3 regions of the Pallidibacillus thermolactis genome follow, and region 2 is predicted to be linked to each of the others. Evidence: riboswitches for the same ligand, from Rfam matches in the RefSeq annotation. Region 2 holds a riboswitch; each other region holds the start of a gene.
The links. A riboswitch is a leader RNA that binds a small molecule or an ion and turns the genes downstream of it on or off. The one in region 2 is predicted to bind S-adenosylmethionine.

Region 1: linked by a shared signal. The riboswitch ahead of OEV82_RS14390 (O-acetylhomoserine aminocarboxypropyltransferase/cysteine synthase family protein) and the one ahead of ssuE (NADPH-dependent FMN reductase) in region 2 are both predicted to bind S-adenosylmethionine.
Region 3: linked by a shared signal. The riboswitch ahead of metK (methionine adenosyltransferase) and the one ahead of ssuE (NADPH-dependent FMN reductase) in region 2 are both predicted to bind S-adenosylmethionine.

What each region holds. Positions count from the first base shown of each region.
Region 1 is NZ_JAOUSE010000063.1:125-10,547, forward strand. Features, by position in the region: gene OEV82_RS14345 (phosphate ABC transporter substrate-binding protein) at 225-1,064, shown strand; gene pstC (phosphate ABC transporter permease subunit PstC) at 1,105-1,995, shown strand; gene pstA (phosphate ABC transporter permease PstA) at 1,997-2,818, shown strand; gene pstB (phosphate ABC transporter ATP-binding protein PstB) at 2,832-3,638, shown strand; gene OEV82_RS14365 (MFS transporter) at 3,825-4,997, opposite strand; gene msrA (peptide-methionine (S)-S-oxide reductase MsrA) at 5,140-5,670, opposite strand; gene OEV82_RS14375 (YndM family protein) at 5,848-6,825, shown strand; gene OEV82_RS14380 (hypothetical protein) at 6,901-7,155, opposite strand; gene OEV82_RS14385 (TraR/DksA C4-type zinc finger protein) at 7,376-8,128, shown strand; SAM riboswitch class I at 8,244-8,354, shown strand; gene OEV82_RS14390 (O-acetylhomoserine aminocarboxypropyltransferase/cysteine synthase family protein) at 8,473-9,771, shown strand; gene OEV82_RS14395 (homoserine dehydrogenase) at 9,882-10,423, shown strand, end outside.
Region 2 is NZ_JAOUSE010000008.1:3,011-13,433, reverse strand. Features, by position in the region: gene ahpC (alkyl hydroperoxide reductase subunit C) at 1-183, shown strand, start outside; gene ahpF (alkyl hydroperoxide reductase subunit F) at 241-1,767, shown strand; gene OEV82_RS04615 (hypothetical protein) at 1,893-2,060, shown strand; gene OEV82_RS04610 (DUF6254 family protein) at 2,092-2,223, shown strand; gene OEV82_RS04605 (ABC transporter ATP-binding protein) at 2,285-3,079, opposite strand; gene OEV82_RS04600 (TerC family protein) at 3,493-4,272, opposite strand; gene OEV82_RS04595 (nitroreductase family protein) at 4,702-5,298, opposite strand; gene OEV82_RS04590 (DinB family protein) at 5,509-5,988, shown strand; gene OEV82_RS04585 (NAD(P)H-dependent oxidoreductase) at 6,389-6,997, opposite strand; gene OEV82_RS04580 (hypothetical protein) at 7,145-7,318, opposite strand; gene ssuE (NADPH-dependent FMN reductase) at 7,376-7,921, opposite strand; SAM riboswitch class I at 8,048-8,157, opposite strand; SAM riboswitch class I at 8,286-8,393, shown strand; gene OEV82_RS04570 (LLM class flavin-dependent oxidoreductase) at 8,472-9,521, shown strand; gene OEV82_RS04565 (ATP-grasp domain-containing protein) at 9,536-10,423, shown strand, end outside.
Region 3 is NZ_JAOUSE010000028.1:19,919-30,341, forward strand. Features, by position in the region: gene OEV82_RS09890 (ABC transporter ATP-binding protein) at 1-875, shown strand, start outside; gene opp4B (oligopeptide ABC transporter permease) at 890-1,858, shown strand; gene OEV82_RS09900 (ABC transporter permease) at 1,885-2,793, shown strand; gene opp4A (oligopeptide ABC transporter substrate-binding protein) at 2,810-4,621, shown strand; gene pckA (phosphoenolpyruvate carboxykinase (ATP)) at 5,042-6,625, opposite strand; SAM riboswitch class I at 6,860-6,960, shown strand; gene metK (methionine adenosyltransferase) at 7,223-8,422, shown strand; gene OEV82_RS09920 (RrF2 family transcriptional regulator) at 8,615-9,055, opposite strand; gene hmpA (NO-inducible flavohemoprotein) at 9,229-10,423, shown strand, end outside.

The DNA.
Region 1 (10,423 bases), on a different contig from region 2:
CGAGTAGTGATCATACTCGTCTTTTTTTTTTACTCGATTAAAAATATACAATTAAACAAAACCTAAAAAAACAGTTAAAAGTAAACGAACTACGGAAGACATAAAAAACATACTATTATGTACACTAAGAAGAAATTTATTTATTTTTTACAAAATAATAGCCACAATTTATAATGCATTCTTCCTTTTTATACTGTTGAAAAATAAGTTGGAGGTTTTCAACTATGTGTAGTTTAATAAAGATTACACTTAGATTCGTTGTATTAATTTTATTATTTTTATTGACGGCTTGTAATACAAGTAACAGTGACAATGAAGACAGTTCAAATGCTCGTTATACGTTATCAATTTCTGGATCTACTTCGGTCGGCCCTTTAGCCGAGAAATTGGCAGAAAAATATGAACAACAATCAAAAATCAATATAGAAATTAATCAAGTTGGTTCATCTGCAGGAATAACGAATTCCATTAAAGGTGTTTCCGAAATTGGGATGTCTTCTCGAGATTTAACGGAAGAAGAAATTGCAAGTGGATTAAAGGAAACAATCATTGCTTATGATGGTATTGTCGTAGTTACACATCCAAGTAATAAAGTTGGTGATTTAACGATTGAAGAAGTAAAAGACATTTTTACTGGGAAAGTTAAGAATTGGAAACAACTTGGTGGCGATGATATGGAAATTGTCGTTGTTTCACGAGAAGATGGTTCTGGTTCGCGAGATGCATTTCAAGAAATTGTTGGCTATAGTTCAAGTGAATTAATAAAAAGTGCCCTTATTGCCAGTGGGAATGGCAATATTAAGAATACTGTTGCTACGAATAAACATGCCGTAGGTTTTATTTCTTTTGAATACATAGATGACACCGTTCAACCTGTAAAAATTAATGGAGTGGAAGCTACAACAAAAAATGTGTTAAATCAATCGTATCGTTTGTCCCGACCATTTCTATTTGTATATAAAATGGAGAATTTAAGTAAAGAAGGGCAAAGTTTTATTGATTTTATTTTAAGTCCAGAAGGTCAAAAAATCGTTTCTGATGCAGGGATCATTCCTTTAAAATAAAGTTCGTTTTAAAAGCATCGTAACTCTTGGGGGAATATGCATGTCTGGTTTTATGGAAAAATCCAATAGAAGGAAATATTTTTTAGAAAAGCTGTCAGGGAAACTTTTTCTAATTTGTGCATTTATTTCTGTTATTAGTTTAGCATTAATTATTAGCTTTGTCTTTTTTAAAGGTTTTCGTCCATTTGTAGCTGAAGGTTATAATTTCATTCAATTTCTATTAGGATATGATTGGGTTCCAGGAGAAGGTCATTTCGGTGTATTTCCTATGATAGTTACTTCATTATACGCAACGATTGGTGCTTTAATTATAGGTGTTCCAATAGGACTATTTACTGCCGTTTTTTTAGCAGAAATTGCTCCAAAACCAATTGTAAAAATTTTATCTCCTGCTGTTCAACTACTTGCAGGAATTCCATCCGTATTATTCGGTGTATTTGGACTAGCTGTTATTGTTCCATTTTTACAAAATTATTTAGGGTTAGCAAAGGGACAAAGTTTAATTGCTGTTATTATTGTTTTGGCCATAATGATGTTACCTACAATTGTAACGGTTTCTGAAACGGCAATTCGTTCAGTCCCTCAATCCTATCGTGAAGGATCACTAGCATTAGGGGTTTCGGAAATGAGGACCATTTTTAAGGTTGTAATTCCAGCTGCAAAGTCAGGAATTATGGCTGCAATTGTGCTGGGGATGGGGAGAGCAATTGGTGAAACAATGGCTGTTATTTTAGTTGCGGGAAACAGTTTAATGATTCCTACTTCATTAACCGACAGTGTACGACCATTAACGACAAATATTGCATTAGAAATGGGTTATGCAGCCGGCATACATCAAGAAATGCTTTTTGCAACCGGTATAGTTTTGTTTTCTTTTATTCTAATTTTGAATTTCATATTAGCGAAAATAAGTGCGAAAGGAGGTCAGTAAAATGAATAAGGTAAAAGATCATCTTTTACAAGGAATTTTATGGATTTCTGCTATCTTAACAATTGTAATTTTAGTCACAATTATCGGTTTTATATTTTTAAAAGGATATAAATTGATGAATATTAGTTTTATTTTCGGTGATTACTCCCCAACTGGTGGCGGAGGAATTTGGCCAATGATTATTACAACAATCTATACAATTATGATTTCATTGGTAATTGCTACACCGATAGGGGTATTTGCAGCAGTATATCTACAGGAATATGCCAAACAAGGACGTTTAGTTAGAATGATTCGGTTTGCTACGGAAAGCTTAACAGGAATCCCGTCAATCATATACGGTTTATTTGGAGCGGTTTTTTTTGTTGCAACATTAAATTTTGGGATGTCCATTATTTCGGCCTCTTTAACATTAACAATCATAATTTTGCCAGTCGTCATTCGAACGACAGAAGAAGCTCTTAAAACGGTTCCACAAAGTTATCGTGAAGGGTCATTGGCACTTGGTACGACCAAATTACAAACATTATTAAAAGTCATATTGCCAAGTGCTGTTCCTGGAATTTTGTCTGGTATCATTTTATCTATGGGAAGAATAATCGGAGAATCTGCGGCAATTTTTTTAACAGCTGGTACGGTAGCAGCTTTACCTGAAGGAATTTTCTCTTCTGCAAGAACTTTAACGGTTCATTCATACTTAGTTACACAAGAGGCCGGGGATATAGAGCTTGCATCAGCCATCGGTATCGTATTAATTGTTATTATTTTCGTTCTTAATTTAACAGCGACATATATATCAAATAAACTGAATAAAGCGGATTAAAGAGGTGTAATTAATGAAAACAGCAGTTCAACTTCCTAAAAACAACTCCTTCCAGCCTCAAAATAATAAAAATGCGAAAATTAGTGTTCATAATTTTAATTTGTTTTATGGTGAAAAACAAGCATTATTTGATATTTCATTGGATATAAACGAAAAAGAAATTACAGCATTAATTGGTCCATCTGGATGTGGGAAATCAACGTTTTTACGGTCAATTAATCGAATGAATGACTTAATTGATAATGTAAAAGTTAGTGGCGAGATCTTTATAGATAATGAAAATATTTATCGGTCCAATGATGTAATTAAATTAAGGACAAAAGTAGGTATGGTATTTCAAAAACCAAACTTATTCCCAATGAGTATTTATGATAATGTTGCCTATGGTCCACGCATGCATGGTATTAAAAATAAAAAAGTATTAAATCATATTGTCGAAGAGAGTTTACGAGGCGCCGCAATTTGGGATGAGGTAAAAGACCGTTTGAAGTCATCTGCTTTAGGTCTTTCTGGAGGTCAACAACAACGGGTATGTATTGCAAGGGCAATCGCAATGAAACCTGAAGTTATTTTAATGGACGAACCAACTTCAGCGCTTGATCCTATTTCAACTTTAAAAGTAGAAGAATTATTATCACAAATGAAAGAGAACTATACAATTGTAATTGTTACACATAATATGCAACAGGCAGCACGTGTGTCCGATCGAACAGCATTTTTCTTAAATGGTGAAGTTATTGAATATGATACAACAGATACAATCTTCTCTGTACCTAAAGATAAGCGAACAGAAGAATACATTACTGGACGTTTTGGTTAAGTAGAAATGGAAAAGAGAATGACCAAAAGTTTGATTTTAGGCTCATTGATAGGTATGTTGAAGACACGGCCTGAGTCATCTCAAGTATTATTGTAGGAACTTCGGCCGTGCCGTTGGGGAGCTGTCAACACAGTCTTCAGAAATCCATTTTTTTATGCTTGTTAACAAGCTCATTATTATTGTATCTCATTTTAAATGAGAACGAACGGTTACTTTTCTCGCTATTAAAATAATGGATGCGGCAATGATGAATAACACGGTTGCAACACTTGCGAATGCTTCATCCGGTGTGAGTGTAAAAGCACCTGTTATTGACGATCCTAAAAATGAACCAACTGAAATACAGCCGTAAAATATACCAAAGGCTGTACCCCGAATATTTCGAGCAGAGTGTTTCGATACTAAATTAGCCATGGACGGAAAAATTAAGGCAAAACCGATACCGTAGCAAACCATTCCGATAAATAACATCTTTAAACTTTGTGCTGTATATAATAATAGATCTGAAGCAGCTACAACGATTAAACCGATTGGTAAAACGTATTCGTTATGGAATCTATCATATACACGATTTGTAGGTAATAAGAAAAATAAAATAGCTACAATACCAAATGTACTAATTAATATGCCAGTCAAGTGATTTTCAATGTGTAATGCTGAGGCTTTTAAAGGTAACATATAAGCTAAAATACCTTGTGATGCAGCAAAAGCAACAGAACCAAAAAAGGCAATAAGTAACCCTTTATTTTTTAATAAAGCAAAAACATTTCTTGCATCTGAAGCTGTCGAGTCTCCATAATCTGCTTTTTCTTTTTGTAATGGTTTAATGAAAAGCGAAATCACTAAACCGATAAGCATAAAAATAGAAATAATCATATATACTTCAGGTTGACCAAGCCTTGCCGAAACAATACCACTATATGTTGGTCCACCAATGGCAGCTAAACCAACTGCTGCACCAGCATAAGCCATTGTTCGTCCGTGATGTTGATGAGTGCTTTTATTATAAAGAGTGATATATGTGAAAGCGGCAGGTGTGATAATACCAGCACTTAATCCATTTAAGAATCGGACCCATAACAATTGTTCAGGTGTTTGGATAATAGTATATAAAAATAGAATGATCCCATTAATTAAAAAACCAGCAATTAATATCTTTTTCGGACCATTCTTATCAACTAAAAGACCAGAAAAGAAATTACTCAATAAATTCGAAAAGGAATAAATGCCCACGATAAATCCGATAATTCCAGTGTTAGGGTCTGCCCCTAAGTTTTCAGCATATATACTTACAATTGGTAACTGTGCAAATAAGTCGTTAAATGATATAAATATTAGTAAATATAGTAAAAATAGCACGAAAAAACCCTCTTTCTCTTATACATAAATGTTTGTTACATACTTATCATATTCGTTTAAAAGTATAGCACTAATTCAAAAAGAATTCTAAAGAAGGAAATTAAAAAAAGCAACCATAATAGGTTGCCAAAAAATGGATTGCTCATACAGACTCCCAATGCTTAGAAATAAATTCATCCCGTCCAGATTTTTTCCGATCTTCTAAATATTTTTCAGGGGCTTTTTTATAAAAATCTTGATGATATTCTTCGGCTGGGTAAAACGGCTGAGCTGGTAAAATTTTAGTCACAATCGGTCTATTGAATTTACCACTTTTTTCTAATTCACTTTTCGATTTCTCTGCCAATATGCGTTGTTCCTCTGTATGGTAAAAAATCGCTGTTCGGTATTGACTTCCTCGGTCATGGAATTGCCCATCAGGATCAGTTGGATCAATTTGTTGCCAATAAATATTTAAAATGGTTTCATAAGAAAGTTTAGTTGGATCATAAGTAATTTGAACAACTTCGTAATGTCCTGTAGTACCTGATTTAACCTGTTCATAGGTTGGGTTTTCAATATTTCCTCCTGAATAACCACTAATGACACTTTCTACACCTTCCCATTGGTCAAATGGTTTTACCATACACCAAAAACATCCACCGGCAAAAGTGGCTTTTTCTAAATCTGACATAGATATCAACTCCGATTATAGCGTGTTAAAAGTTTATTTGTAAATTTTAACATGAAACTAAAATTATGCAAGAAAAAACATGCAAGGAGCAGAAATGAATATAGGCATAAGAATAAAAAAATAGGAAAAAATCCATTCTAATAAATGCATTTAGTAAATGCGTAAAGGAGGATAAATATGAAACATACTCGTGCGTTATTGATAAAGTTTGTCATGATCACAGTAGTATTACTTGTAACTCTTGGATTTTTATATGGGGTTGATTTCGGAGATATATTAACCATTAGTCTTATTTTAACAATAGCTGCATATTTAATTGGTGATATGGTTATTTTACCTCAATTCGGAAACACTGCTGCGACTATTGCAGATTTTGGGCTAGCTTATTTAGGAACTTGGCTAGTTGGAGCGATGATAATAGAACAACCAATTAGATTAGGCGTAGCGAGTTTTATTACAGCATTAATTATTGCAATAGGTGAAGCGTTTTACCATCGTTATTTAACTAAGACAGTGATTCATGATCAAAATAAAAAAGATGATTTGGATCTTTTACGGCCAAGTTATCAAACGGAATTTGCAGAAGAAACGAATCCTAAAATCAATACAGAAAATAATAAAAATCGTGAAGAGAATACAAGATATACTACTGAATTTGCCCAGGAGACAAAGCCCAAGCTTAATGAAAAAAGCATGAGCAAAAGTAAAGAGAACAATGATTTCTCTACAGAATTTGGTGAAGAATTTTCTTCAAATTATAATGCACAAACAAGTAGTCGAGCCAATATACACTGGTACCAAACTGAAGCTGATACTGAATTTGGTGAAGACAATTATATTTCAAAAAAGACAAAGAGTAATACTAAGAAAAAAAGTCAATCGCAATCGAAAAACGATCAGTATCAAACAGAGCTAGGAATGGAATTTTCCGAGCCAACTAATTCAAAATCAGTGACAAACGAAAAAGTGGGCCAATCTCCGAATGTTACAAATGATCCTTCCTATTATTTAAGAGGGCATGATTTCCAATCAGGATATAATTATGTATCGGTTGAAGATAATCAAACAAATATGGTGGGAGAAACAAACGAAACTGGAAAAAATGAAACTAATGCAAGATTGGATAAAAATAATCATCCAGAAAACGGTACATGAATGTGAATTAAATAATATATATAAGGCATGTAGATGAAAACTCTACATGCCTTCGTTATTTCTTAGTAGGACCATTTATTTACTAAGTGTCGGTTTCAATATGTTATTTATATCAATATTATCAGCTTTACTGGTCAGGTTACGAAATAAATGTTTAACTTTTTCATTTCCTTTTCCTTTCCTCATCGTATAAGCTGCCGTTGCCCCACCTGCTATACCAAGACCAAGTAATGATAACAACATTGTATTTCGTCTTCTTCTTCTGCGAGGCATCATATTCATCATTTTATTGATATTCATTTGTTTCATTAATTGTCTTCGCATGGCCATATAAACATACACCTCTTTCTCTATAGTCGAAGAAAATAATTTCTTCTCTAGTATTGTTTGTGTAATAAGTAAAGGTATACAAGGGAGTAAAATCAGTAAATGGTTATTTTTGTCTTTCTTCTATTATTTGGTTGTGAACGATGTCTCATTTTGACAATTATGTTTTCACTATTTTTGCCGAATACTATTGTTATAAAGCTATAAAAGGAGCGTTAAGTATATGTTAACGAAACAACAAATTCATCACTTAAAACAAATCCTAACACAAGAAAAAAATGATATTGAAAAAAGGCTGAAAGAGAATAATCAATTCGATTTAAATAAAGGACATGCACATGAGTCGGTTGGAGAATTATCAAGTTATGATAACCATCCTGCAGACGAAGCTTCGGAATTATTTGAAAGACAAAAGGATGTTGCCTTGAATGAACATGAAGGGGAATATTTGAAAAGTATTCACAATGCATTACTGGCCATTGAAAAAGGAACATATGGCAAATGTGTAATATGTGGGAAAGACATCCCATATGAACGTTTAGAGGCAATTCCTACTACGATATACTGTAAAGAACATTCTCCGGACAAAGTCACGTCAAAAGACCGTCCTGTTGAAGAAGATGTATTAATGACGCCTTATGGTAAATTTAATTTTGATGTGTCAAGGGATGAAGGAATTACTTTCGATGCTGAAGATTCATGGCAGGAAGTGGCGTCTTGGGGAACAAGTGATTCACCCCAAGATTATTTGGAACAAATCGAACATTACAATGATGTAAATATTGAACCTAACGAAAATCTTGGGTATGTAGAAGATTATGAAAATTTTAGTGCAGTCGATCTTTATGGAAAACCAATAAACATATATCCAACAAAGCAACATGAAAAATATGAAGAATTATTAGATGAAGAAGGTACAATGACGATTTTCGGTGACTTGCCAGGTAATGAAAAGGATCCATATGTAGATGAATAGTCCATTATTTAAAAATAGTTAAAAATACATTTAAATAAAAAATTAAAAAAGTGTTGACGTATAGAAAAATTTTCCTTATACTCTAAATAACAAAAATTTAATAAGTGAGTATTTACTCTTATCAAGAGTGGTGGAGGGATTAGGCCCTATGAAACCCGGCAACCTTCAAACAATGTTTGAAAAGGTGCCAAATCCTACAGATCTGAGTTGATCTGAGAGATAAGAGGAGGAAGCGAATATTCGACCTCTTCTTATTGAAGAGGTTTTTTATTTTATACATTCCTCTTCAACTCTCTAATATATTAAATACTCACTGTACTAAAATTAACGAGGGGGAATTGGAAATGACAAATAATTACAAAGACGAAACCATATTATTACATGCAGGACAAGAGGTAGACCCAACGACAGGTTCACGTACTGTACCGATTTATCAAACCACTTCTTATGTTTTTAAAGATGCCGATCATGCTGCGGATTTATTTTCACTAAAAGAAACGGGAAATATTTATTCACGTATAATGAATCCAACCGTTGATGCTTTTGAAAAGCGTGTTTCCGAACTTGAAGGCGGTATAGCTGCTGTAGCTACTGCATCTGGTTCAGCAGCCATTACTTATGCAATTTTAAATGTTGCTGAAGTGGGCGATGAAGTAATTGCAGCGTCTAACCTTTACGGTGGAACATATAACTTATTTGCGAATACAATTAAAAAATTTGGTGTTACAGTAAAATTCGTAGATGCAGAAGATCCAGAAAATTTCCGGAGAGCTGTTACAAATAAAACAAAAGCTTTCTTTGGAGAAATTATTGGCAACCCAAGTTTACAGGTGTTTGATGTAGAAGCCGTTGCTAAAATAGCAAACGAAGTCGGTGTACCATTAATTATCGATAATACTTTTGCTCCATATAGTGCTAAGCCAATCAAGTGGGGAGCAAACGTTGTTGTTCATTCCGCTACAAAATTAATCGGTGGTCACGGTAATTCTATCGGTGGTGTTGTTGTTGATGCTGGAAACTTCGATTGGAGTAATCCTAAATTTACCGGATTTAATGAACCAGATCCAGGTTACCATGGCCTGAAATATGCAGAATTAGGTGAAGCTGCCTTCGCGTTAAAATTACGCGTTCAATTATTACGTGATACAGGTGCATGTTTATCCCCACAAAATGCATTCTACTTTTTACAAGGTCTTGAAACACTACATTTACGTTATGAGAGACATAGTGAAAATGCTTTAAAAGTAGCAACTTATTTAAAAGAAAATCCGAATGTTGCATGGGTAAACTATCCAGGTCATGAAGATCATCCTTATTACGATTTAGCGAAAAAATATTTACCAAAGGGAGCTGGTTCCATTGTTGTATTCGGTGTTAAAGGTGGGAGAGAAGTAGGCAGACAAGTTGTCAATAACGTTAAATTATTCTCACATGTTGCAAATGTAGGAGATGCAAAATCATTAATTATACATCCTGCTTCAACGACCCATTCTCAATTAAGTGATGAAGAACTGAAACTCACTGGTACTCCGGAAGAATTGATTCGGTTATCCGTTGGTATTGAAAACGTCGATGATATAATAGAAGATCTTGACCAAGCAATTAAAAACGCTGTAAAAGCGACTACTATCGTTAATGGTTAGATTGAATCATCTTACATTTGGTCATGATAGGATTTTTTTCATTAAATTCTGTCATGACCATTATTGTATGACTGGAATTTGTGCTTTTTTACTAAAGGAGTGTTAGAATATTGGGGAAAAAAGCAGCAATACTAGGTTTTGGAACTGTTGGCCAAGGGATTTATGAGGGAATTCGTTCCCATCGAGAGTATATTAAAAATGTTCTAGGAACATCGATCGAAATAGTAGCTATTTTAATTAAAGACCCATTGAAAGATAGACAAATTGATGCGGGAGTACTTGTTACGAATAAAATTGAGGATATTTTAGCAATACCTGATTTAGAAATTGTCTTTGAAGCGATTGTAGGAAAAGATCCATGTTTTTCATATTTGAAACAGATAATTGAAAAAGGCTGTCATGTCATTACGGCAAATAAAGCAATGTTTGCTGCCTATGGACATGAATTATTAAAGTTGGCAGAAAAACATCATGTAAAGGTGAAATATGAAGCAACTGTTGCTGGTGGTGTACCAATTATTGGAGCCCTTACAAATCTTTTGCAAGCCAATAAAATTTTTGAGATTCAAGGTATATTAAATGGTACATCAAATTATATTTTGACGGAAATGCGAAAGGGAAATAATTCTTTTGATCAAGCCTTAAAAAAAGC
Region 2 (10,423 bases):
GATGGTGTAATCCAAGCAGTAGAAATTAACGCAGACGGCATTGGACGTGATGCAAGTACATTAATTGATAAAATTAAAGCAGCACAATACGTACGTAACCATCCAGGTGAAGTTTGCCCTGCGAAATGGAAAGAAGGAGAAGAAACATTAAAACCTAGTCTTGACCTTGTAGGTAAAATCTAATAGCTCTATGACCGTTTGTTTATAAGAAGGCAAGGCAAATTGAGGAGAGATCAATAAATGCTAGATGCAGATATTAAGCAGCAGTTAGAACAATATTTAAAACTTCTCGAAGGTGATGTATTACTTAAAGTTAGTGTCGGTTCTGATAAAGTATCTCAAGACATGATGGAGCTTGTAGAAGAATTAGCTAGTATGTCGCCTCGAATTAAGTACGAACGAGTTCAATTAGAACGTACACCAAGTTTTAGTGTCAACCGACCAGGGGAAGATACCGGCATTGTATTTGCTGGTCTTCCTCTTGGCCATGAATTTACATCTCTCGTTTTGGCATTATTACAAGTTAGTGGTAGACCACCGAAAGTTGAACAGTCGATTATTGACCAAGTTAAAAATATTCAAGGCGAATATCGATTTGAAACATATGTTAGTTTGACATGTAATAATTGTCCAGAAGTTGTACAAGCATTAAATTTAATGAGCCTACTTAATCCTGGTATTTCACATACTATGATAGAAGGTAAGGCTTTTAAAGATGAAGTTGAGAGTAAAGACATCATGGCTGTGCCGACCGTATACTTAAATGGCGAATTCTTTGAAAGCGGTCGTATGACGATTAAAGAAATTCTAGCTAAACTTGGTAGTGAAGAAGATCCATCGATTTATGAAAAGAAAGAACCGTTTGATGTACTTGTAATTGGTGGAGGACCTGCAGGTGCATCCGCTGCTATTTATGCTGCCCGTAAAGGTGTACGGACAGGGATTGTTGCAGAACGCTTCGGCGGTCAAATTTTAGATACAACGACAATTGAAAACTTCATCTCAGTCAAAGAAACAGATGGTGAAAAATTAGCAGCACAGTTAGAGGCACACCTGAGAGAATATCCTGTTGATATTATGGATTCTGTATCTGTTGAGCATCTCGAAAGAAAAGGCGATATGATCCATATACAATTGAAAAATGGCGCTGTACTTAAGAGTAAAACAGCGATTATTGCAACAGGTGCACGTTGGCGTAATGTCGGCGTACCTGGCGAAGAAGAATTCCGTACAAAAGGTGTAGCCAACTGTACACACTGTGATGCACCATTGTTCGCAGGTAAAAATGTTGCCGTAATCGGTGGAGGGAACTCTGGACTTGAGTCAGCTATTGATTTAGCAGGGATAGCAAATCATGTCACTGTATTAGAGTTTGCACCTGAGTTGAAAGCTGATTCTGTTCTACAAGAACGCGTGAAAAGCTTACCAAATGTAAAAGTGATTAAAAATGCTGCTACAAAGGAAATTACAGGTACAGATAAAGTCAATGGTCTAACTTATGTTGACCGTGAAACAAATGAAGAACATCATCTTGAATTGGAAGGTGTTTTCGTACAAATTGGCCTTGTGCCAAACACGGAATGGCTAGAAGGCACAGTTGAAATGGATCGCGGCCAAATTATTGTCGATAAACATGGTGCAACGAATGTACCAGGCGTGTTTGCAGCAGGAGATTGTACCGATAGTGCTTACAAGCAAATTATAATTTCCATGGGTTCAGGTGCAACAGCTGCTCTCGGTGCATTCGACTACTTAATCCGTCATTAATTTGTATTTTATTTGGTAAAAGCAGACAGAATTGATTCTGTCTGCTTTTTTTATTATGGAAGAATTTGAAGAAAGCATAAATTCCATCTCACTTCTAATAATAAAAATCAGAAGGAGGGATTTTTTTGGCGAAGCGCACCAAGAAAAATGATGCACAACAGAAAAATAAGCAAGGGATTGATTCTGCAATACAAGATACAGAATTTGCTAAGGAAATCGGAAGTGCAAAAGCAAATGAAATTCAGAAGGAAGAGGCAAAACGCCGTCGGGCAGATGGTTGGAATATAGGTTAAACAGAAAATAGAGGAAAAGGGGGCATGATCAATGACTTGGTCAAAACGAACAAAAAGGGATCGTTGGCGTTTACGAAAAACTCAAAACAATCCACCCCATGGAAAAGTTAAGTCATTTGAGGAATTAGCAGAAGAAGCTGGTAAAGATAAGAATGGAAACTAGTAATATGGATTAAAAAGAAATTTGGAGGCAAACAGGTCTTTTTTGCCTCCTTCATCTTATTTTAAGTGCTTATTAAAGAATGATTTTTCTTTTTTAAAGAAATCCAATACCGTTGTTGATTTTTATGTAAGGTAACAGGGTGTTGGAGAAAGTTGGATAACATTTCTTCTGTTAATATTTCTTCAGTTTTACCAGCGTTATACATGGTTCCTCCACGTATTAAAAGGATATGTGAAAACACAGGTAAAATCTCTTCTAAATGGTGTGTTACATAAATGAGTGTTGGACCACCGGGGTTATTTGCTAATTTTTCAATATAATGAAGTACTTTTTCCTTTTGAATAATGTCCAGTCCGGAACACGGCTCATCTAACAGTAAAAGTTTTGGTGACGCCATTAATGCGCGTGCAATGAGGACGCGTTGCTGTTCTCCTTGGGAAAGCGTATTAAATTTCGCGTCATGTAAATGGATGCAGTCCATGAACTCCATTAATTGCCGAGCTTTTTCAACATCTTGTTCGTTCACTTCGTTGTATAAACCAATCGATGCAAACTTACCACTTAAAATTATAGATTGGACCGGATCGTTGTATAACTCCCGTTGTAACGATGAACTTACCCAACCGATCTCCCTTCTTAAGTCTGGAATGCTAGTTTTTCCAAATGTTTTTCCGAGTACTTGAATGTTTCCTTCAGTTGGCCAGAAAAACCCGTTAATTAGCTTTAACAAAGTTGTTTTTCCTGAACCATTTAAGCCAAGGATGCTCCAATGTTCTCCTTTATTTAAATTCCAGGTTATGTTTTTCAATAAGTATTTACCGTCTTTTTTTAATGAAACATTTGATAATGATAACAATTCGATTCTCCTCTCTATTCGATAGTTTCGAGGTGATATCACTAGTTGTTATTCAATATCTAACTATATTTTTTGAATTGTGTAAACAATAAAGCTTTTTTGCGAGGTAGGAAAAGGATGGAAAAGCGTATAAGATAAGCATAAATGCGAATTTTATCATCGTTATTTAACAATAAATTGGCTTGTATCCATACTTCGTAAATGATATAACTTCATTATAGTGTGAGTAATTGTTTTGATGATCAATGTCATAAAAAATTCATAATGAATGTATTACATCATTTACTATTAGGAAACCATTTCTTATAAAAAGTTAGACAAACAAATAGAAGGCTGTCCAATTTTTCAAGGGCTAACCGCAAAACAGTCAATGTTGTTCTGATAATGGTTTGGCCCATTGGACAGCCTCAATCTTACATACTTTGTTTTTCTTTATCTTTTTCTTGTGTAGTTTCGTTATTTCCTTGCTTTTTTCCGGAAACAAACCAGCCAATCACGGCAATTCCAACCATAACGACCCAGAAAATGATGTTCCAAACGGGTCCTTCTACAAATGAATGTGGAATGATATGGAGTGCATCGTGAGCTAACGTATGAACAGCTAATTTTACACCGACCCAGCCGACAATTAACATCGCAGCTGTTTCTAAACTTGGTCGAGCGGTTAATAATTTAATAAATAATGCCGAAGCAAATCGGATCACGATTAATCCTGCAAGCGCACCTAAAACAATAATGATAAACTGTGCAGCATCCATTCCGCCAATGTGACCAAATGTTGTTGCAGGTAATGCAATCACTAATGCTACTGCTGCTAAAATTGAGTCAATCGCAAAGGCGATATCTGCTAATGCAATTTGAGCGACCGTAGCTTTAAAGCTTTTTGGTTTCAATTGTTTTACTTCATGATGATCCTTTTTAATAAAATGTCTGATAGCAATGTACATTAAGTACGCAGCACCGATGGCTTGAACTTGCCATACGTTGAATAAATACGAAATGATAAAGATGGCTCCAATTCGGAAAACAAATGCGAGCATTAAACCGATATCAATGGCTTTTTTCTGTAATTCCTTCGGTAATCCTTTCGCTAATACAGCTAATACTAATGCATTGTCTGCTGATAATAATCCTTCAAGTACGACAAGGACTAATAAAACAGTTCCATATTGTAAAAAAAGTGATAAATCCATAAAGTTCCTCCTTTATAAAATATGTAGTCGAAAGGAAACAAACAAAAAGAGACCTTTGAATTATGAGGTGTAATCATAATTCAAAGGTCTCGTTAACAACGGAATCGTTGCCAATAAAACCGATGGATTCAAACGATCCATGAAATGACGGCTTTATTGTTAAAACTACTCCCCTTTGACTTCACTTTTGTATTATTAATATATCAGATTCTATAAAAAAATGCATTACTTTTTTTAAAAGTTTTTTAGAATAGGTGATTATAATGATTGGAAAAAGGGGGGGATTTCCCCAACTGGCTCAAAATCAAATGTCAATATGTTTTTAAGTTCAATTGAGAAAATTTCTTAATCCTTCCACAAATAGATCGCATCTAATTTCTTGCTTCTGTAGGTGTGTTTTAGCCAACCCTTTTTCAGCAATTATTTCATTTACTTTAATTCGTTTCCGAATTTTCCAGTGAAAAGAGATTCTTTAATTGGACGACGACCATTTGGTTGTTCCCGCTCTTGTAATTTTTCAGAAAGTGCTTCTTTTTCACCTTGATAGCCGATCGCAACTAAAGCTTCAATGGCATAATCCTCTGGGATTTCTAACGTTTCGCGAGCTCTATCAAAATCAAATCCTGTCATAGGATGGGTAATTAAACCGCATTTGTTCGCTTGTAGAGCAAGATGTGCCCACGCTGCTCCTGCATCAAAAGAATGACTTTGAAGAAATTCTCCATTTCTTGTTGTTTTAGAGAGGATTAGCACAAGTACAGGCGCCTTTTTACACCATGATAAATTGAATTCACTAATAAATGGATAAAATCGTTCGCGTTCTTCTTTTGTTTTAGCAATAATAAACCGCCATGGTTGTTCATTGTAAGCAGATGGTGCCCAACGTGCGGCTTCAAAAACCGTTAGTAACACTTCTTCAGGAATTTCCTTATCTAAAAAGGATCTTGGTGACCAACGATTAATAAACATCTCATCGATTTCGTAGTCTGGTTTTCTGTATGATTTTGTTTCCGTAATTATAGTCATGAACATTTCCCTCCTGGACATTATTATATAGCAATACGTTAGTGAATCAAAATAAAGGGATCATATATTTTGAAACTATTTGTCTAATATAGTAAGGTAAAATTGAAAATCTGAATTAACTTGTTCCATCTAATTTTTTCGCATACAACAATATCGAAGAAATAACATGGATTTATAACTATGCAACAATAATGAAATAGGAGTGATCAAATGTACCGAACAGTACAAGATTTTCTGAATGATTGGAGTCGTGCTACAGATGCTACAATTAAAGTACTGGAATCGCTAACAGATGAAAAACTCGGACAAGCCATTGTGCCGGGGCATAATACTCTTGGTTGGTTAGGATGGCATTTAGTGACAAGCATTTCCTATTTTGCTTCACAAGTAGGCTTACAAGTACCGATTTCTGGTGATGTAAATTCGATTCCAGATAAGGCCAGTCAAATTGTTGAGGCATACAAAGCAGCGTCACGTCAACTAGAAGCGGAAGTAAAAGGAAAATTTACAAACGATCATTTAGTTGAAGAAGTTGAAAGCTTGGGTAGACTCATGCCAAGAGGTGACGTGTTGCGCATATTATTGGATCATCAGACCCATCATCGCGGACAAATGACCGTTCTTATCCGACAAGCCGGTTTAAAAGTACCGGGTATTATGGGACCAACAAAAGAAGATCAAGAGAAGTAAGGAAAAATAGAAATGGGGGCTACATTGAACGGCCCCATTTTTTTAACTACTTTTAACTGTGTTTGGGCTTCACTCCATTTTTATGAATTCTTTTTTACTGTCTACTTCTACTTTATACAAAGCATTCATATCTTTATTTTAAGATTTCGCATACATTTCTCAACTTCTTTAAAGTTTTTATCAATTGATTTATAATGATTCATTCTTTTAAATGTTATTTAAAAGATTTTTTCCTTCAATTTATCTTCCTATTCCATTCCATAAACATTTACACTTTAGAGTTTGTGACACATAGATATAGCAATTACAACAAAATTGGTTATTTATAGGGGGAACCAGATTCAAAAAGATGAATCTGGTTTTCCTTTTGAATGAAAGAAAGGATGGAACGATCATCAATTTAATTTATTGGTTTTCTTGACTTTGAAAGAAAAGTTTCGTGTCCTTTCAATTTAACATCGTTCATGTATATTACATTACTAGAACGTGAGGGGAGTATACTTGTAAAATGGGATAATTGCTTCTTGATAATTTGAGATGTTTCTCGATCGATAATCGGATTCTCTTTAAATTTATCTATATGATTATTTAATATATATGCACCTTTCATACATAATCCTTTTAAGTTTGCCAAGAGCGGTTTAAAACTATATTCTAATATGAAATGATAATCGAGGCTTTCGCCAGTCATAATGGGTAGGACCGGTTTTTGTTCAAAGATGTTAGGTGGTAATAAGTCAATATAGGCTTTTAATACGCCGGAAAAGGATCCTTGTAAAACAGGTGAGCCAATAATAATTCCATGCGAGCTGTGTATAGACTGTTTCATTTGTTGGATAAGCGGATTTTGAGAATCAGTGTTGAAAAGTGTTTCTGGGGGAATATCTTTTACAGAAATATGTTTAACCGAAAAACCTTCTTCAATTAGTAAAAGTCCTAAATATTTAAGAACTTGTTCAGTTTCCGATATTTCATTTGGATTTCCTGAAATAATGACAACATCACTCAAATGATTCACCCTTTCATGAATGAAATTAAATTGGTATAACGTGTGACGTTACTTATTTTGCCCCCCTTTTTTCATGCTGAAAAAAGAGGGACATTTCATGAAGTATCAACAGGCTTTGTCTTCTCTCTCACTTCCTTTTAAAATTTTTTAGCAAACGTCCAAAAATTCTTCTGCAAACTCATATCGTTCATTGTGACGATTTTCCCATTTAATTCCATTAATCTTGTACTTTTTTAATTGAGGTGAAGATATTCCAACCAACTCTTCCCTTTGTGAATAGTCTAACGTACTTATTTTGCAAGCAAGGATACGAATGTTCATGATAGTTGCATGCCAAGATATTCATCGCGAATCCAAAATTGTCGTCTTCAGTCTCTTTTAAACGGTTAAATGAACCGTTTGTAAGTCGATTAAACTTTTAAAATAGTACAGTTGCTTTTTTGTTCTTTGCAAAATCTCTTCATCAACGATCGGTTTTTCCCTATATTTATCAATTTGATCGTCTTGAATAAAGATTCCTTTAAGGTTCATCCCTTTTAACGATGCAATTAACGGTTTTAAGCTATATTCTAATGCTAAAAGATGATTAGAACTTCCTCCTGTCATAAGTGGTAATACAGGTTTATGTTGAAATACATCTTGTGGAAATAAGTCGATTAAAGATTTAAATACACCGGCGTAAGCACCTTTATAAACAGGTGTTCCAACAATAAGCCCCTTCGCTTGTTGAACAGATTGTACAATGTTTTGAATGACCGGGCTAAGGTAATTGGCGGTCATGAGGTCCTCAGAAGGGACATCTTTTACAGAAAAATGTGTAACAGACATATTTTCCTTTAACAGTAATGATCCTAAATACTTTAATACTTGCTCAGATCTAGATGTTTCAGTCGGACTCCCCGAAATAATGACGACGTCACTCAATACTTTCACCTCATTTATTTAAAATAAGTTTTTTGTTTTTGGGAAATAAGAGTTGATTGTAAATTATATAAAAAAACCCCTTTTCTTAAAGAGAAAAGAGGATGATTGAAATACGATTCGAATCATTTCTTATCTCCCAAGAAAAACTTCTTGCTGGATTTAGCACCTTTCTGAATGAAATTCAGAGGTTGCTGAAGCGTCATCAGGCCAGTTCCCTCGACTTCTCTTGATAAGAAAATTATTAAATTTGTAAACTATTGTATAACTAAAAAACAGATTAGTCAAGTAGGAATTATTGGGATTATTTTGTTGACATTTCAAAAAATTTATTTTATTATAACAAACAATTAAGTAAATAGTGTTATTCTTATCGAGAGAGGTGGAGGGACATGGCCCAGTGAAGCCTCAGCAACAGGTTCTTTTTTAGAATACTGTGCTAAATCCATCAAGCGATTCGCTTGAAAGATAAGAAGAGATATGAAGTTTATCGAACTCTTTTCTTATCGGAAAAGAGTTTTATTTTTGAATACGATAGAAAGAAGGGATACAGGTGAGGTATGGATTCTGGTTACCAGTATTTGGAGGTTGGCTAAGAAACGTAGAAGATGAAAACATGCCAACAACATTTGAATATGCAAAGGAAGTGATCCAGTCTGCAGAAAATTGGGGCTATGAAGCGACTTTGATTCTTGAATTATATTTAAATGATATAAAAGGAGTCAAAAAAGATACATTAGAAGGATGGTCTCTCGCTGCAGCATTAGCAGCTGTAACAGAAAAAATTGAAATTATCCAAGCGGTACGCCCGATTTATCATAATCCAGCTGTGACTGCGAAACAGGCTGCAACAATTGATCATATTAGCCAAGGGCGTTTTACATTAAATGTCGTATCCGGTTGGTGGGAGGAAGAAGCGAAACAATACGGCGGGGACTTTACATCCCACGATGAACGGTATGAACGAACAAGTGAATTTGTTGAAATTTTAAAAGGATTATGGACCGAAGAAACTTTTTCTTATCAAGGGAAGTATTACAAAATAGAAAATACTCATCTGTTTCCGAAACCAGTGCAAAAACCGACAATAAAACTGTATGCTGGTGGTGAAAGCGATAAAGGAAAGGAAGTCATTTCCAATTATTGTGATGCTTATGTTATGCATGGTGGTACAGTTGATGAAGTGAAAGTAAAAATTGAAGATATGAAACAGCGAAGAGCAAAGGCTGGAAAACAACCTTTGGCAACCTTTGGAATGGCAGCATATGTGATTTGTCGTGATACAGAAAATGAAGCATACGCTGAGTTAGAACGTATTACAAATGTAAAAGATCTAAGTGGTTATGCAGGCTTTAAGGACTTTACGACAAAATCAGAACTTGAACAAAAGTTACAACTTCAAGATTATTCTGTTTCGAATCGTGGGTTGCGTCCGAATCTTGTCGGTACACCTGAGCAAATAGCAAAAAGAATTTTAGAATATGAAAAAGCCGGTGTAAACTTACTCTTATTGCAGTGTTCACCTCAATTAGAAGAGATGGAACGATTTGCAAAACGAGTAATGCCAAAGGTAGAAGAACTACGTGGAGCATTAACAAAATAAAAGGGGATTTGAATATGACAAAAATTTATGTAATACATGAAAATCATGAATGGACAGCCCATTTGTTTAAACGACTGGAAGAATTAAATTTACCTTATGAAGATTGGCACTTAGGAGACGGTATGGTTGATTTAACAAAAACACCACCTGAAGGGATCTTTTACAACCGCATGAGTGCATCAAGTCATACAAGAGGACATCGTTATTCACCTGAGCTTGCCCATGCTGTACTTGCTTGGTTGGAACATAATGGGAGGAAAGTGATCAATGGTAGTCGTGCGTTACAATTAGAAGTAAGTAAAGTGCGTCAATACTTAGAACTTGAAAAATATGGCATTAAAACTCCAAAAACATTGGTTGCTGTCGGTAAAAAACAAATAATTGAAGCTGCAAAGGCTTTTGAAGGAAAAAAATTTATTACAAAACATAACCGAGCAGGTAAAGGTTTAGGTGTTCAATTGTTCCATTCGTTCGATGCTTTAAAAGCATATGTAGAAAGTGATCAATTTGAAAATTCAGTTGATGGAATAACTCTTATTCAACAATATATTGAGTCACCAGAAAAATTTATTACGCGTTGTGAGTTTGTCAATGGAAAATTCTTATATGCGGTTCGGGTGGATACTTCCGATGGATTTGAACTATGTCCGGCTGATGCTTGTCGAATTGATGATTTGTTTTGTCCAGTCGGGGAAGAAACTACGGTTCGCCCAATGTTTGAAATTCAAGAAGATTTTCATGATCCGATTATCGAAAAATATGAACAAGTATTAAAAGCGAATGACATTCAAGTTGCCGGAATCGAATTTATTAAGGATAAGGAAGGGAATATTTACACATACGATATAAATACGAATACGAACTATAACAGCGATGCAGAAGCAAGAAGTGGCAAATTCGGA
Region 3 (10,423 bases), on a different contig from region 2:
GATTTTTTAGAAGAGTAATAGATCATGTAAAAGCTGTAGACGATATTACTTTTGAATTAAAAGAAGGAGAAACATATGGATTAGTCGGTGAGTCGGGGTGTGGAAAAACAACAACAGGACGAACAATTATTGGATTAAACCGTCCAACTGCAGGAAAAATTTTTTTCAATGATATTGAATTAACTAAGTTAAAGAGAAGAGATTTTTATCAATATCGAAAAGATATTCAAATGATCTTCCAAGATCCTTATTCTTCATTAAATCCACGAAAGAGAGTACTTGACATTATTGCAGAACCGATTCGTAACTTTGAAAAATTGTCACCGAATGAAGAAAAAACAAAAGTAATGGACGTCTTAGAAAAAGTTGGCTTAAGTCCTGAATCCATTTATAAATATCCTCATGAATTTTCGGGAGGTCAAAGACAGAGAATCGGTATTGCGCGAGCGCTGACACTGAACCCGAAATTAATCATTGCTGATGAACCTGTATCAGCACTAGATGTTTCCGTTCAAGCACAAGTACTAAACTTTATGAAAGATATTCAAAAAGAATTTAATTTAACCTATCTATTTATAAGTCATGATTTAGGAATTATTAGACATATGTGTGATCGTATTGGCATTATGTATCGGGGGCGCCTTGTTGAAGAAGGGACAAAGGACGAAATATTTGAATATCCTCAGCATATTTATACAAAGCGTTTATTGTCGTCCATTCCTCAAATGAATCCAGAGGAACGAATACAACATACGGCTTTTCGCAGAAAAGTTAACGAAGAATTTAAAAATAATTATGATAAATACTTTGATGCTGAGGGGAAAATATTTGATTTGAAGCCAATAAGTGAAACACATTCAGTTGCATTACCATAGAGAGGAGCGTAATTATGTTAAAGTTTATAATCCGAAGATCATTAATCGCAATCCCTCAGCTCTTCTTATTAAGTGTACTCATCTTTTTATTAGCTCAGGCAATGCCTGGTGATGCTCTTTCAGGGAAATTCATTAATAGTCCTAATTTGGACCCTGCTTACCAGTCTGAATTACGGGATAAATTGGGATTAAATGACCCGTGGCATGAACAATATGTTCGTTGGATTGGAAATTTAGTTCAGGGCGAATTAGGGATGTCATATGTACATAATGTAAAGGTTGAAACGATGTTAGAAAGTCGTATTGCCAATACATTTTGGCTTGGTTTAGCCACTTTAATATTAACCTATCTGATTGCTGTACCATTAGGGGTTATAGCGGGAAGATTGCCTGATACTAATATGGATAAATTTATCGTTACATATAGTTACGTAAGTTTCTCGATACCGATATTTGTTTTTGCACTCATTATGCTATATATCTTTGGGTTTACTTTGGACTGGTTTCCGACCGGTGGAAGTGTGGATGTTCGTACAGAACCCGGTAGTTGGGATTGGTACGTATCCAAATTACACCATTTATTATTACCGGCTTTATCATCCGCTTTGTTGGCAACAACTTCTACCATCCAATATTTACGGAATGAAATTATTGATACAAAATTAAAGGATTTTGTTAAAACAGCAAGGGCGAAAGGGACACCAGAACGCAAAGTTTATACTCGCCATATATTCCGTAATTCTTTATTGCCAGTAGCAGCCTTTTTGGGCTATGACATTGTATATATTTTGTCTGGTTCAATCTTTATTGAGCAAATCTTTAGTTACCCTGGATTAGGCCAATTGTTTGTCGATTCAATTCAACAAAGGGATTTTGCGGTCGTCAACGTACTTGTAATGTTATTTGGAGTATTATCTATTTTAGGAACATTGTTATCAGATATTATTTTAAGTATCGTTGATCCGCGCATACGAATTGATTAAAGCCTAATTAAGGGGAGGGGAAAGAAATGGCAACGCCAGTAGTTAACAATACAAATACAGATCTAGAAAAAGTAAAATCTCCATCTGGTTTTAAAATTATTGTCCGAGAGTTTTTAAAAGATAAAGTGGCCTTAATCTCTTTAATTCTATTTATTGGTATTGTTTTATATGTTTATATCTATTCATTGGGATTAGACACTAGAGAGGTAACTAGAGTAGATATATTTAATCAGTTTAGAGAACCTGGTGCTGAACATTGGTTGGGAACTGATTATGGTGGACGGGATGTATTTAATCAATTAATACTAGGTGCAAGAAATTCACTGACAATTGGTATTGCAATTACGTTAATTACGTCAATAATTGGGATTGCTTTAGGATTATTAGCTGGATATTATGGTGGTTGGGTTGACAATGTCATTATGAGGACAGTGGATTTTGTCCTTGTTCTACCAGCATTAATGATCATAATTGTATACGTATCAATTGTACCTGAATTTAATGTATTAAAATTTATCTTTATCATGAGTCTTTTTTATTGGACGTCGAAATGTCGGCTTGTCCGATCGAAGGCTTTGGCTGAAAGAGAACTTGAATATGTAGCAGCATCGAAAACGCTAGGTACACCAGATTGGAAAATTATGTTATTTAATGTTCTCCCGAATCTGAGCTCTATCATTATTGTTAATATGACCCTGAATTTAGCTGGTAATATCGGGATCGAAACGAGTCTTACTTACTTAGGTTTTGGACTTCCGGAAAATGTACCAAGTCTTGGAACATTAATATCCTATTCTCGTAATCCGGAAGTAATGGAAAATAAGCCGTGGGTATGGTTACCTGCAGCAATACTAATTTTAGTATTGATGCTGTGTATAAATTTCATCGGTAATGCATTGAAACGTGCTGCCGATGCAAGACAAAGATTAGGTTAAAGGGGGAATTGCTGTTATGGCGAAAAGAGGAAAATTTAAGTTTCTAAGTATTTTCCTTGTTTTAATCCTCATCCTGTCCGCATGTTCAAGTGGATCTGGAAGTTCTTCAAGCAGTGATAGCGGATCATCAGGAGGAGAGAAAGGAAAAGAGAAAGAAGAAGTTTATGAATCTCAATTTCCAAAAACCGTTGTTAACGACAAAGAAGAAATCGAAGGAGGTTCAATTAACGTAGCACTCGTATCTAGTACACCTTTTGAAGGAACACTAGATTGGCAGTTTTATGAAGGTGCACCAGATCGTGAGGTTTTAGACTGGTTTTCTGAACCAATTTTTGGTTATGATGAAAACTATCAAATCACAAATGATGTAGAATCAGCGGCGAAGTTTGAACTTTCAGAAGATCATAAAACTATAACGATCACAATTGAAGATGGAGTATATTGGCACAATGGTGAACCATTAGAAGCTGAAGACTATGCATACTCCTACTATATTATAGGACACCCAGATTACCAAGGTGTACGTTATGGGGATACTTTAATTTCTGATATCGTAGGTATGGAAGAATATCATGCTGGTAAAACAGATGAAATTTCAGGTATCGAAGTTGTTGACGAAAAAACAGTAAAGATTACATGGAAAGAAGCAAATCCATCTATTCTTTCTGGTATTTGGGCATATGCAGCTCCAAAAGATCATTACGGTGATGTTCCAATAGGTGAATTAATTAATTCAGAAAAAATTCGTACTGATGTAGTTGGTTTTGGTCCATTTAAGGTGAAAAACATCGTACCTGGTGAATCTGTAGAGTATGAGGCTTTTGAAAATTACTATGGTGGAAAGCCAAAACTTGATTCTGTTGTATTAAAAGTTGTTTCTCCACAAACAATTAAGAAAGAATTAGAAAGTGGAAATATCGATATTGCAACTTTCCCAAGTGATCAGTATGAAACTGATTATGAACCATCAAACTTCCAGTTATTAGGACGAGTTGAGAATGCTTATACGTATATTGCATTTAAATTAGGTCGTTGGGATGAAGAAAAAGGCGAAGCTGTTCAGGATCGAGATACTCCACTACAAGACGTAGAATTACGTAAAGCAATGGCCTATGCAATTGATAATGATGCAATTGCGAAAAACTTCTACAATGGTTTACGTTCAAATGCAAGTACTTTAATGATTCCATTCTTTGAAGATTTTCATAATCCTGACATTGAAGGATACTATTATGATCCAGAAAAGGCAAAAGAAATTTTAGATAATGCTGGATATAAAGATGTCGATGGTGATGGGTATCGTGAGGATAAAGATGGAAATAAAATGGTATTTAATTTTGCTTCCATGGATAGTGGTGAAACATCCGAACCTGTCGCCCAAGCTTATATCCAATGGTGGGATGATATAGGTATTAAAGTTCAATTATTAGAAGGTCGTCTACATGAATTTAACTCCTTCTATGATCGTATAGAACAAGATGATCCTGCTATTGATATTTATCAAGCGGCTTGGTCAACCGGTACAGACCCAGATCCATATGGCTTATATTCAAAATATGCGAAGTTCAATTACCCTCGTTATGTAAATGAGGAAAATGAACAACTATTAGCTGACGGTCATTCTGAGGACGCATTTGATTTCGAGTATCGTAAAGAAGTATATGACAAATGGCAACAACATATGGTTGATAACGTACCTGTCATTCCAACTTTATACCGTATAGAGCTATTTGCAGTTAATAATCGAGTGAAAGATTATACGTTAGAAGTGGGAACAGATTGGGGATATGAAGATATTGCCGTTACTTCTGAACAACCAGAAAAATAAATCATGAAAAAGCAGTGATTTTCTGAAATCACTGCTTTTTTCCATGTGTACGGACAGGATTTTCCAAGCACACGATATTGATCCTGTCCAGGACCGTTAATTTGTTCTTGGCTATGGGGACGTCGGTGAAATTTGATATATCACAAGAGCAAGATCATTTGTTAGTGATGCGAAAATCATTGCTAGTAAACCGCATTGATCTGGAAAGTCTAGTTTTGAGGATCATTGATAGGTTACGTTGTTAGAAGCGCATCCAATGGCACGGCCCCAGCAAACGCTCTTGTGCGCTTGCTGGGGCCGTGGCTTGTGTGCCTGATGCTTATGCTTTCGGCACAAAGTTTTTGTTGTTTCCACTGGAGTCGCCGCCAACGCTCCTTTCAAAAAATCCACTTTTTATGTCTTATTAGACACCCTTATAATCTATATAATTGGCCCGCCTAATTTTTCAATTTCTAAATTATCACTAGAAAATTTCTTAAAGTTTTCTTTAAATTGATTCGCTAGTTCTTTTGCTTTTTCAAAATAAGCATTTTCATCGGACCAAGTTTTATTTGGTAAAAGGACTTCTGAAGGTACGCCAGGCACTTCCACTGGAATCTGTAAACCAAATATTGAATCTTTTACAGTTTCAACATTATTTAATTTACCTTCAATTGCGGCGCGAACCATTGCTCTTGTATATTTTAAATTCATACGGCTTCCGATACCGTATTCACCGCCAGTCCAGCCTGTATTTACTAAAAAGACTTGTACATTGTGCTGGTCAATTTTTTCACCTAACATTTCAGCGTAGCGGTTAGCTGGTAATGGTAAGAATGGCGCTCCGTAACAAGTTGAAAATGTTGCTTCTGGACTTGTAACACCGCGTTCGGTACCAGCTAATTTACTTGTATATCCACTTAAGAAATGATACATTGCTTGCTCTTTCGTTAATTTTGAAATTGGTGGTAATACCCCAAATGCATCGGCTGTTAAAAAGATAATGGTTTTTGGGTGACCAGCTTTGCTTGGTGTGATAATATTTTTAATGGCATGTAATGGATATGCCGCTCTTGTATTTTCTGTTAAACTTCCATCATCAAAGTCAGCTTTTCCGTTTTGATCAACGACTACATTTTCTAGGACTGATCCAAACTGAATAGCGTTATAGATTTGCGGTTCTTTTTCTTCAGAAAGATTGATACACTTTGCATAGCAACCGCCTTCAATATTAAATACGCCATCAAGGGACCAACCATGTTCATCATCACCGATTAATTTGCGGTCATCATCGGTGGATAGGGTTGTTTTTCCGGTGCCAGAAAGCCCGAAAAATAGTGCGACATCACCATCTTTTCCAACGTTTGCAGAACAATGCATAGATAGAATATCTTGTTCTGGTAGTAAATAATTCATGACAGTAAAGATGGATTTTTTCATTTCGCCAGCATATTCAGTACCGCCAATTAATACAACTTTATGTTCAAATGAAACGATAATGAATGTTTCAGAACGAGTACCGTCAACTAATGGATCTGCTTTGAAGTTTGGTGCAAAGACAACTGAAAATTGAGCTTCATGTTTTTTTAACTCTTCTTCAGTTGGACGGATAAATAATTGATGAGCAAATAAATTATGCCAAGCATATTCTGTAATCACTTGAATAGGAAGGCGATAATTTTCGTCTGCACCAGCAAATCCTTTAAAAACAAAGATTTCATCTTTTACTTTTAAATAATCTAAAACTTTTGCATATAAACGTGAGAATTTTTCTTCCGAAATTGGTTGATTAATACTGCCCCAATCAATCTTATTGCAGACTGATTCTTCTTGAACAAAGTATTTGTCTTTCGGTGATCGACCAGTGTATTTTCCGGTTTTAACACTTACAGCTCCTGAAGTTGTAAGTACCCCTTCATTTCTGCTAATTACCTTTTCAACCAATTTTGGAACGGATAATTGTGTAACAACATTGGTTCCACTAAGTAATCCTTCTAAACTTTTGACATTGTAAATTGTATTCATTTAAAAAAACCTTCCCCTTTATGATTTCTATTTACCCTTTGTTTAATTAGTATAACATATTTATTTTATTAGTCTATACTAATAATCAAAAAAAGTTGAAAGAATTTCGTAAAAAATATTAACGATTTCTTATTAATATACTCTTTTTACAAAATAAAAATTTATAGTTATTATTTGATTAAAATGATTGACACTTAGGGTTCTTTTAATGTAAGATTTACATTTGAATGGATACTCTTATCCAGAGTTGGTGGAGGGACAGGCCCGAAGAAGCCCAGCAACCTGCATTTGTGCAAGGTGCTAACCGATGCAAGGAATACCTTGATCGATAAGAGTGAAAGGAACGCAAATATACCTTTCCTCTAGCGGGGAAAGGTTTTATTTTTTTAGCCTTCATTTCTTGTTACATATGCGTTGAAAATACCATATAGTGTATGTATATGTAAAACGTTCGTGAATGAATTAATTCATATGAATCAGAAGTATTATAATTTTATTTATTCCTTTCCATCTTAGGAATTGGAATTTTGATTTATTTCATAATAATGATGAAGTTAATGGTTATTATCTTTGTTGTGTACATTAAGGAGGATAAAAATGGCTAATAGACGTTTATTTACTTCTGAATCTGTAACAGAAGGACATCCGGACAAAATATGTGATCAAATTTCCGATGCGATTTTAGACGAAATACTAAGTAAAGATCCAAATGCTCGAGTAGCTGCTGAAACATCAGTAACTACGGGTTTAGTCTTAGTATCTGGAGAAATTACAACAAATTCGTATGTTGATATACCAAAAATTGTTCGTGATACTATTCGTGAGATAGGTTATACCCGTGCAAAATTTGGCTTTGATGCAGATACATGTGGTGTATTAACATCGATTGATGAACAATCACCGGATATTGCTATGGGTGTTGATGAGGCACTTGAAGCTAGAGAAGGTACAATGACAGATGATGAAATTGAAGCAATTGGTGCCGGAGACCAAGGATTAATGTTTGGTTTTGCATGTAATGAAACAGAAGAGTTAATGCCATTACCAATATCATTGGCTCATAAATTATCTCGGCGCTTATCCGTTGTAAGAAAAGATGGAATTTTACCATACTTACGTCCTGATGGAAAAACACAAGTAACAGTGGAGTATGATGAAAACGGAAAGCCTGTGAGAATTGATACAATTGTCCTATCTACTCAGCACGATCCTGAGACTACATTGGAACAAATTCAAAAGGATATCAAAGAGCATGTCATTCACCCTATTGTTCCTAGTGATTTAATTGATGATCAAACGAAATATTTTATTAATCCAACGGGACGATTTGTAATTGGTGGTCCACAAGGAGATGCGGGATTAACAGGTCGAAAAATTATTGTTGACACATATGGTGGTTATGCTCGTCATGGAGGTGGCGCCTTTTCTGGAAAAGATCCTACAAAAGTAGACCGTTCTGCCGCATACGCAGCACGTTATGTTGCAAAAAATATTGTAGCAGCAGGTCTTGCAGAAAAATGTGAAGTACAACTCGCATATGCCATCGGTGTTGCTCAACCAGTTTCGATTGCTATTGATACTTTTGGTACAGGCAAAGTCAGTGAAGATGTTCTAGTAAGGCTTGTTCGGAAACATTTTGATTTACGCCCAGCAGGAATAATTAAAATGTTAGATTTACGTCGTCCCATTTATAAACAGACAGCTGCTTACGGTCATTTTGGTCGTACTGATTTAAATCTTCCTTGGGAGCAAACGCATAAGGCAAAAATTTTAAGGGAAGAAGCTCAAGTAGATTAATCTATTTTGTAAAATGGTATGTTCATAAGGTGACAGATAGAATATAATAAAAGTCCGTCTTTATAAACATGTGGTTTAGTATGACATTTTCTAAATCAAAATGTTTTCTAAAGACGGACTTTTGTTTGGAATGGTCCTTATGTAGAGAAACTTATGATAAGAAGGGGTAAACATATAAGTTAGAAAATATATTTATTCTTGTTGTAAAATTCTCTTGTAAAGATGGGGAGTTCGCACAATATCAGCGAGTGTAAATTGATCTAATACTTGGAAATAAGCGTTTAAAGCTTCCCGAAAGACTCGAGTTAATCCACAATAATTTGTCAATATACATGGATTGGGATGATTGGGGTCCATACAGTCAACCAAATAAAATCCATCTTCTGTTTGACGAACTAACTCACCAATATTAATTTTATCTGGTTTCTTTGCTAGTTTGAATCCTCCATTTCTCCCTCGAATCGTTTCAATGTATCCAAGTTTTCCGAGATTATGGATGACTTTCATTAAGTGATTTTTTGAAATATTGTAAGCATCTGCAATTTCTTGTATATTACAAAGTCTGTTCTGATCCATTGCAGCAAGATAAATTAAGGTTCGTAAAGAGTAATCGGTATATAAAGTCATTCGCATGGACATCACCAAAAGTTAATTTTGTTTCTATTATAACATAATAAAAACGTATGGATATTTTCTTCTAATTGTGAACGTTTTTTTAAAGATGTATTTGAAATATTGCTTTTTGAAAGCGATTTAGATACATTTAAGATGTATTTAAAATATATGTTTTAAAAGGAGAGGACGAAATGTTATCAGAGAAAACAATTGAGATTGTGAAATCAACGGCACCTGTTGTAAAGGAGTATGGTACTAAAATAACGAAGGTCTTCTACAAAAAAATGTTGGGGGAAAATCCTGAACTATTGAACTATTTTAACCATGTAAACCAAAAAGTCGGTTCTCAACCAACGGCTTTAGCAAATTCGATTATTGCTGCTGCAGAAAATATCGATAATCTTGAAGCGATTATTGGTCCTGTAAAAACGATAGCGCATAAACACAGAGCATTAAGTATACGTCCAGAACATTATCCAATTGTTGGCGAAAACTTGTTATATGCGATAAAAGAAGTTTTAGGCGATGCTGCAACTGATGAAATCTTAAAAGCATGGGAAGAAGCTTATGGAGAAATTGCTAACGTATTTATCCAAATAGAAGCGAAAATGTATGAAGAAGCTGCGCTTAAACGAGGTGGTTGGGCAGACTTTAAACCATTTACAGTTATTAAGAAAGTAAAAGAAAGTGATGAAATTACTTCTTTCTACTTACGAGCTCTAGATGGTACACCAGTTCCAGACTTCCAACCAGGACAATACATTACTGTAAAAGTGGTTATTCCAGGTGAAAAATTTGTTCATAATCGCCATTACAGTATATCAGAAGCTCCTGGAAAAGATTATTTCAGAATCTCTGTAAAACGTGAGGCAGACAAAGAACCTGTTGGTATTGTTTCAAATTACTTACATGATTATGTAAATGAAGGTGATCGATTAGATGTAAGTGCACCGGCTGGCGATTTTGTATTAAATACTGCAGAAGAAGAGCCAGTGACATTTATAGCAGCAGGTGTTGGTATTACACCATTGCTCAGTATGTTTGAAACATTAGTAAACAAAGGTAGTAAACGGAAAATTACTTTTATTCAAGCGGCAAGAAATGAAAATGTCCGTGCATTTCACGAAGATCTGAAAGAATTGGTAACGAAAGCAGAGAATGCGAACCTTTATACAGTGTTAGATGAAAAAGTTAATGAAACGACTGAAGTTGATCACTTAGGACTCATCGATCGCGAGTTTTTAGAAAAGGTAGTGAATAAAGACGGAATTGTTTATTTATGTGGACCACAACCATTTATGAAAGCAATGGTCGAAAATCTTAAAGCAATGGGAATTTCTGAAGAGAATATTCGTTTTGAGTTATTCGGTCCTCAGTTACAAGGTT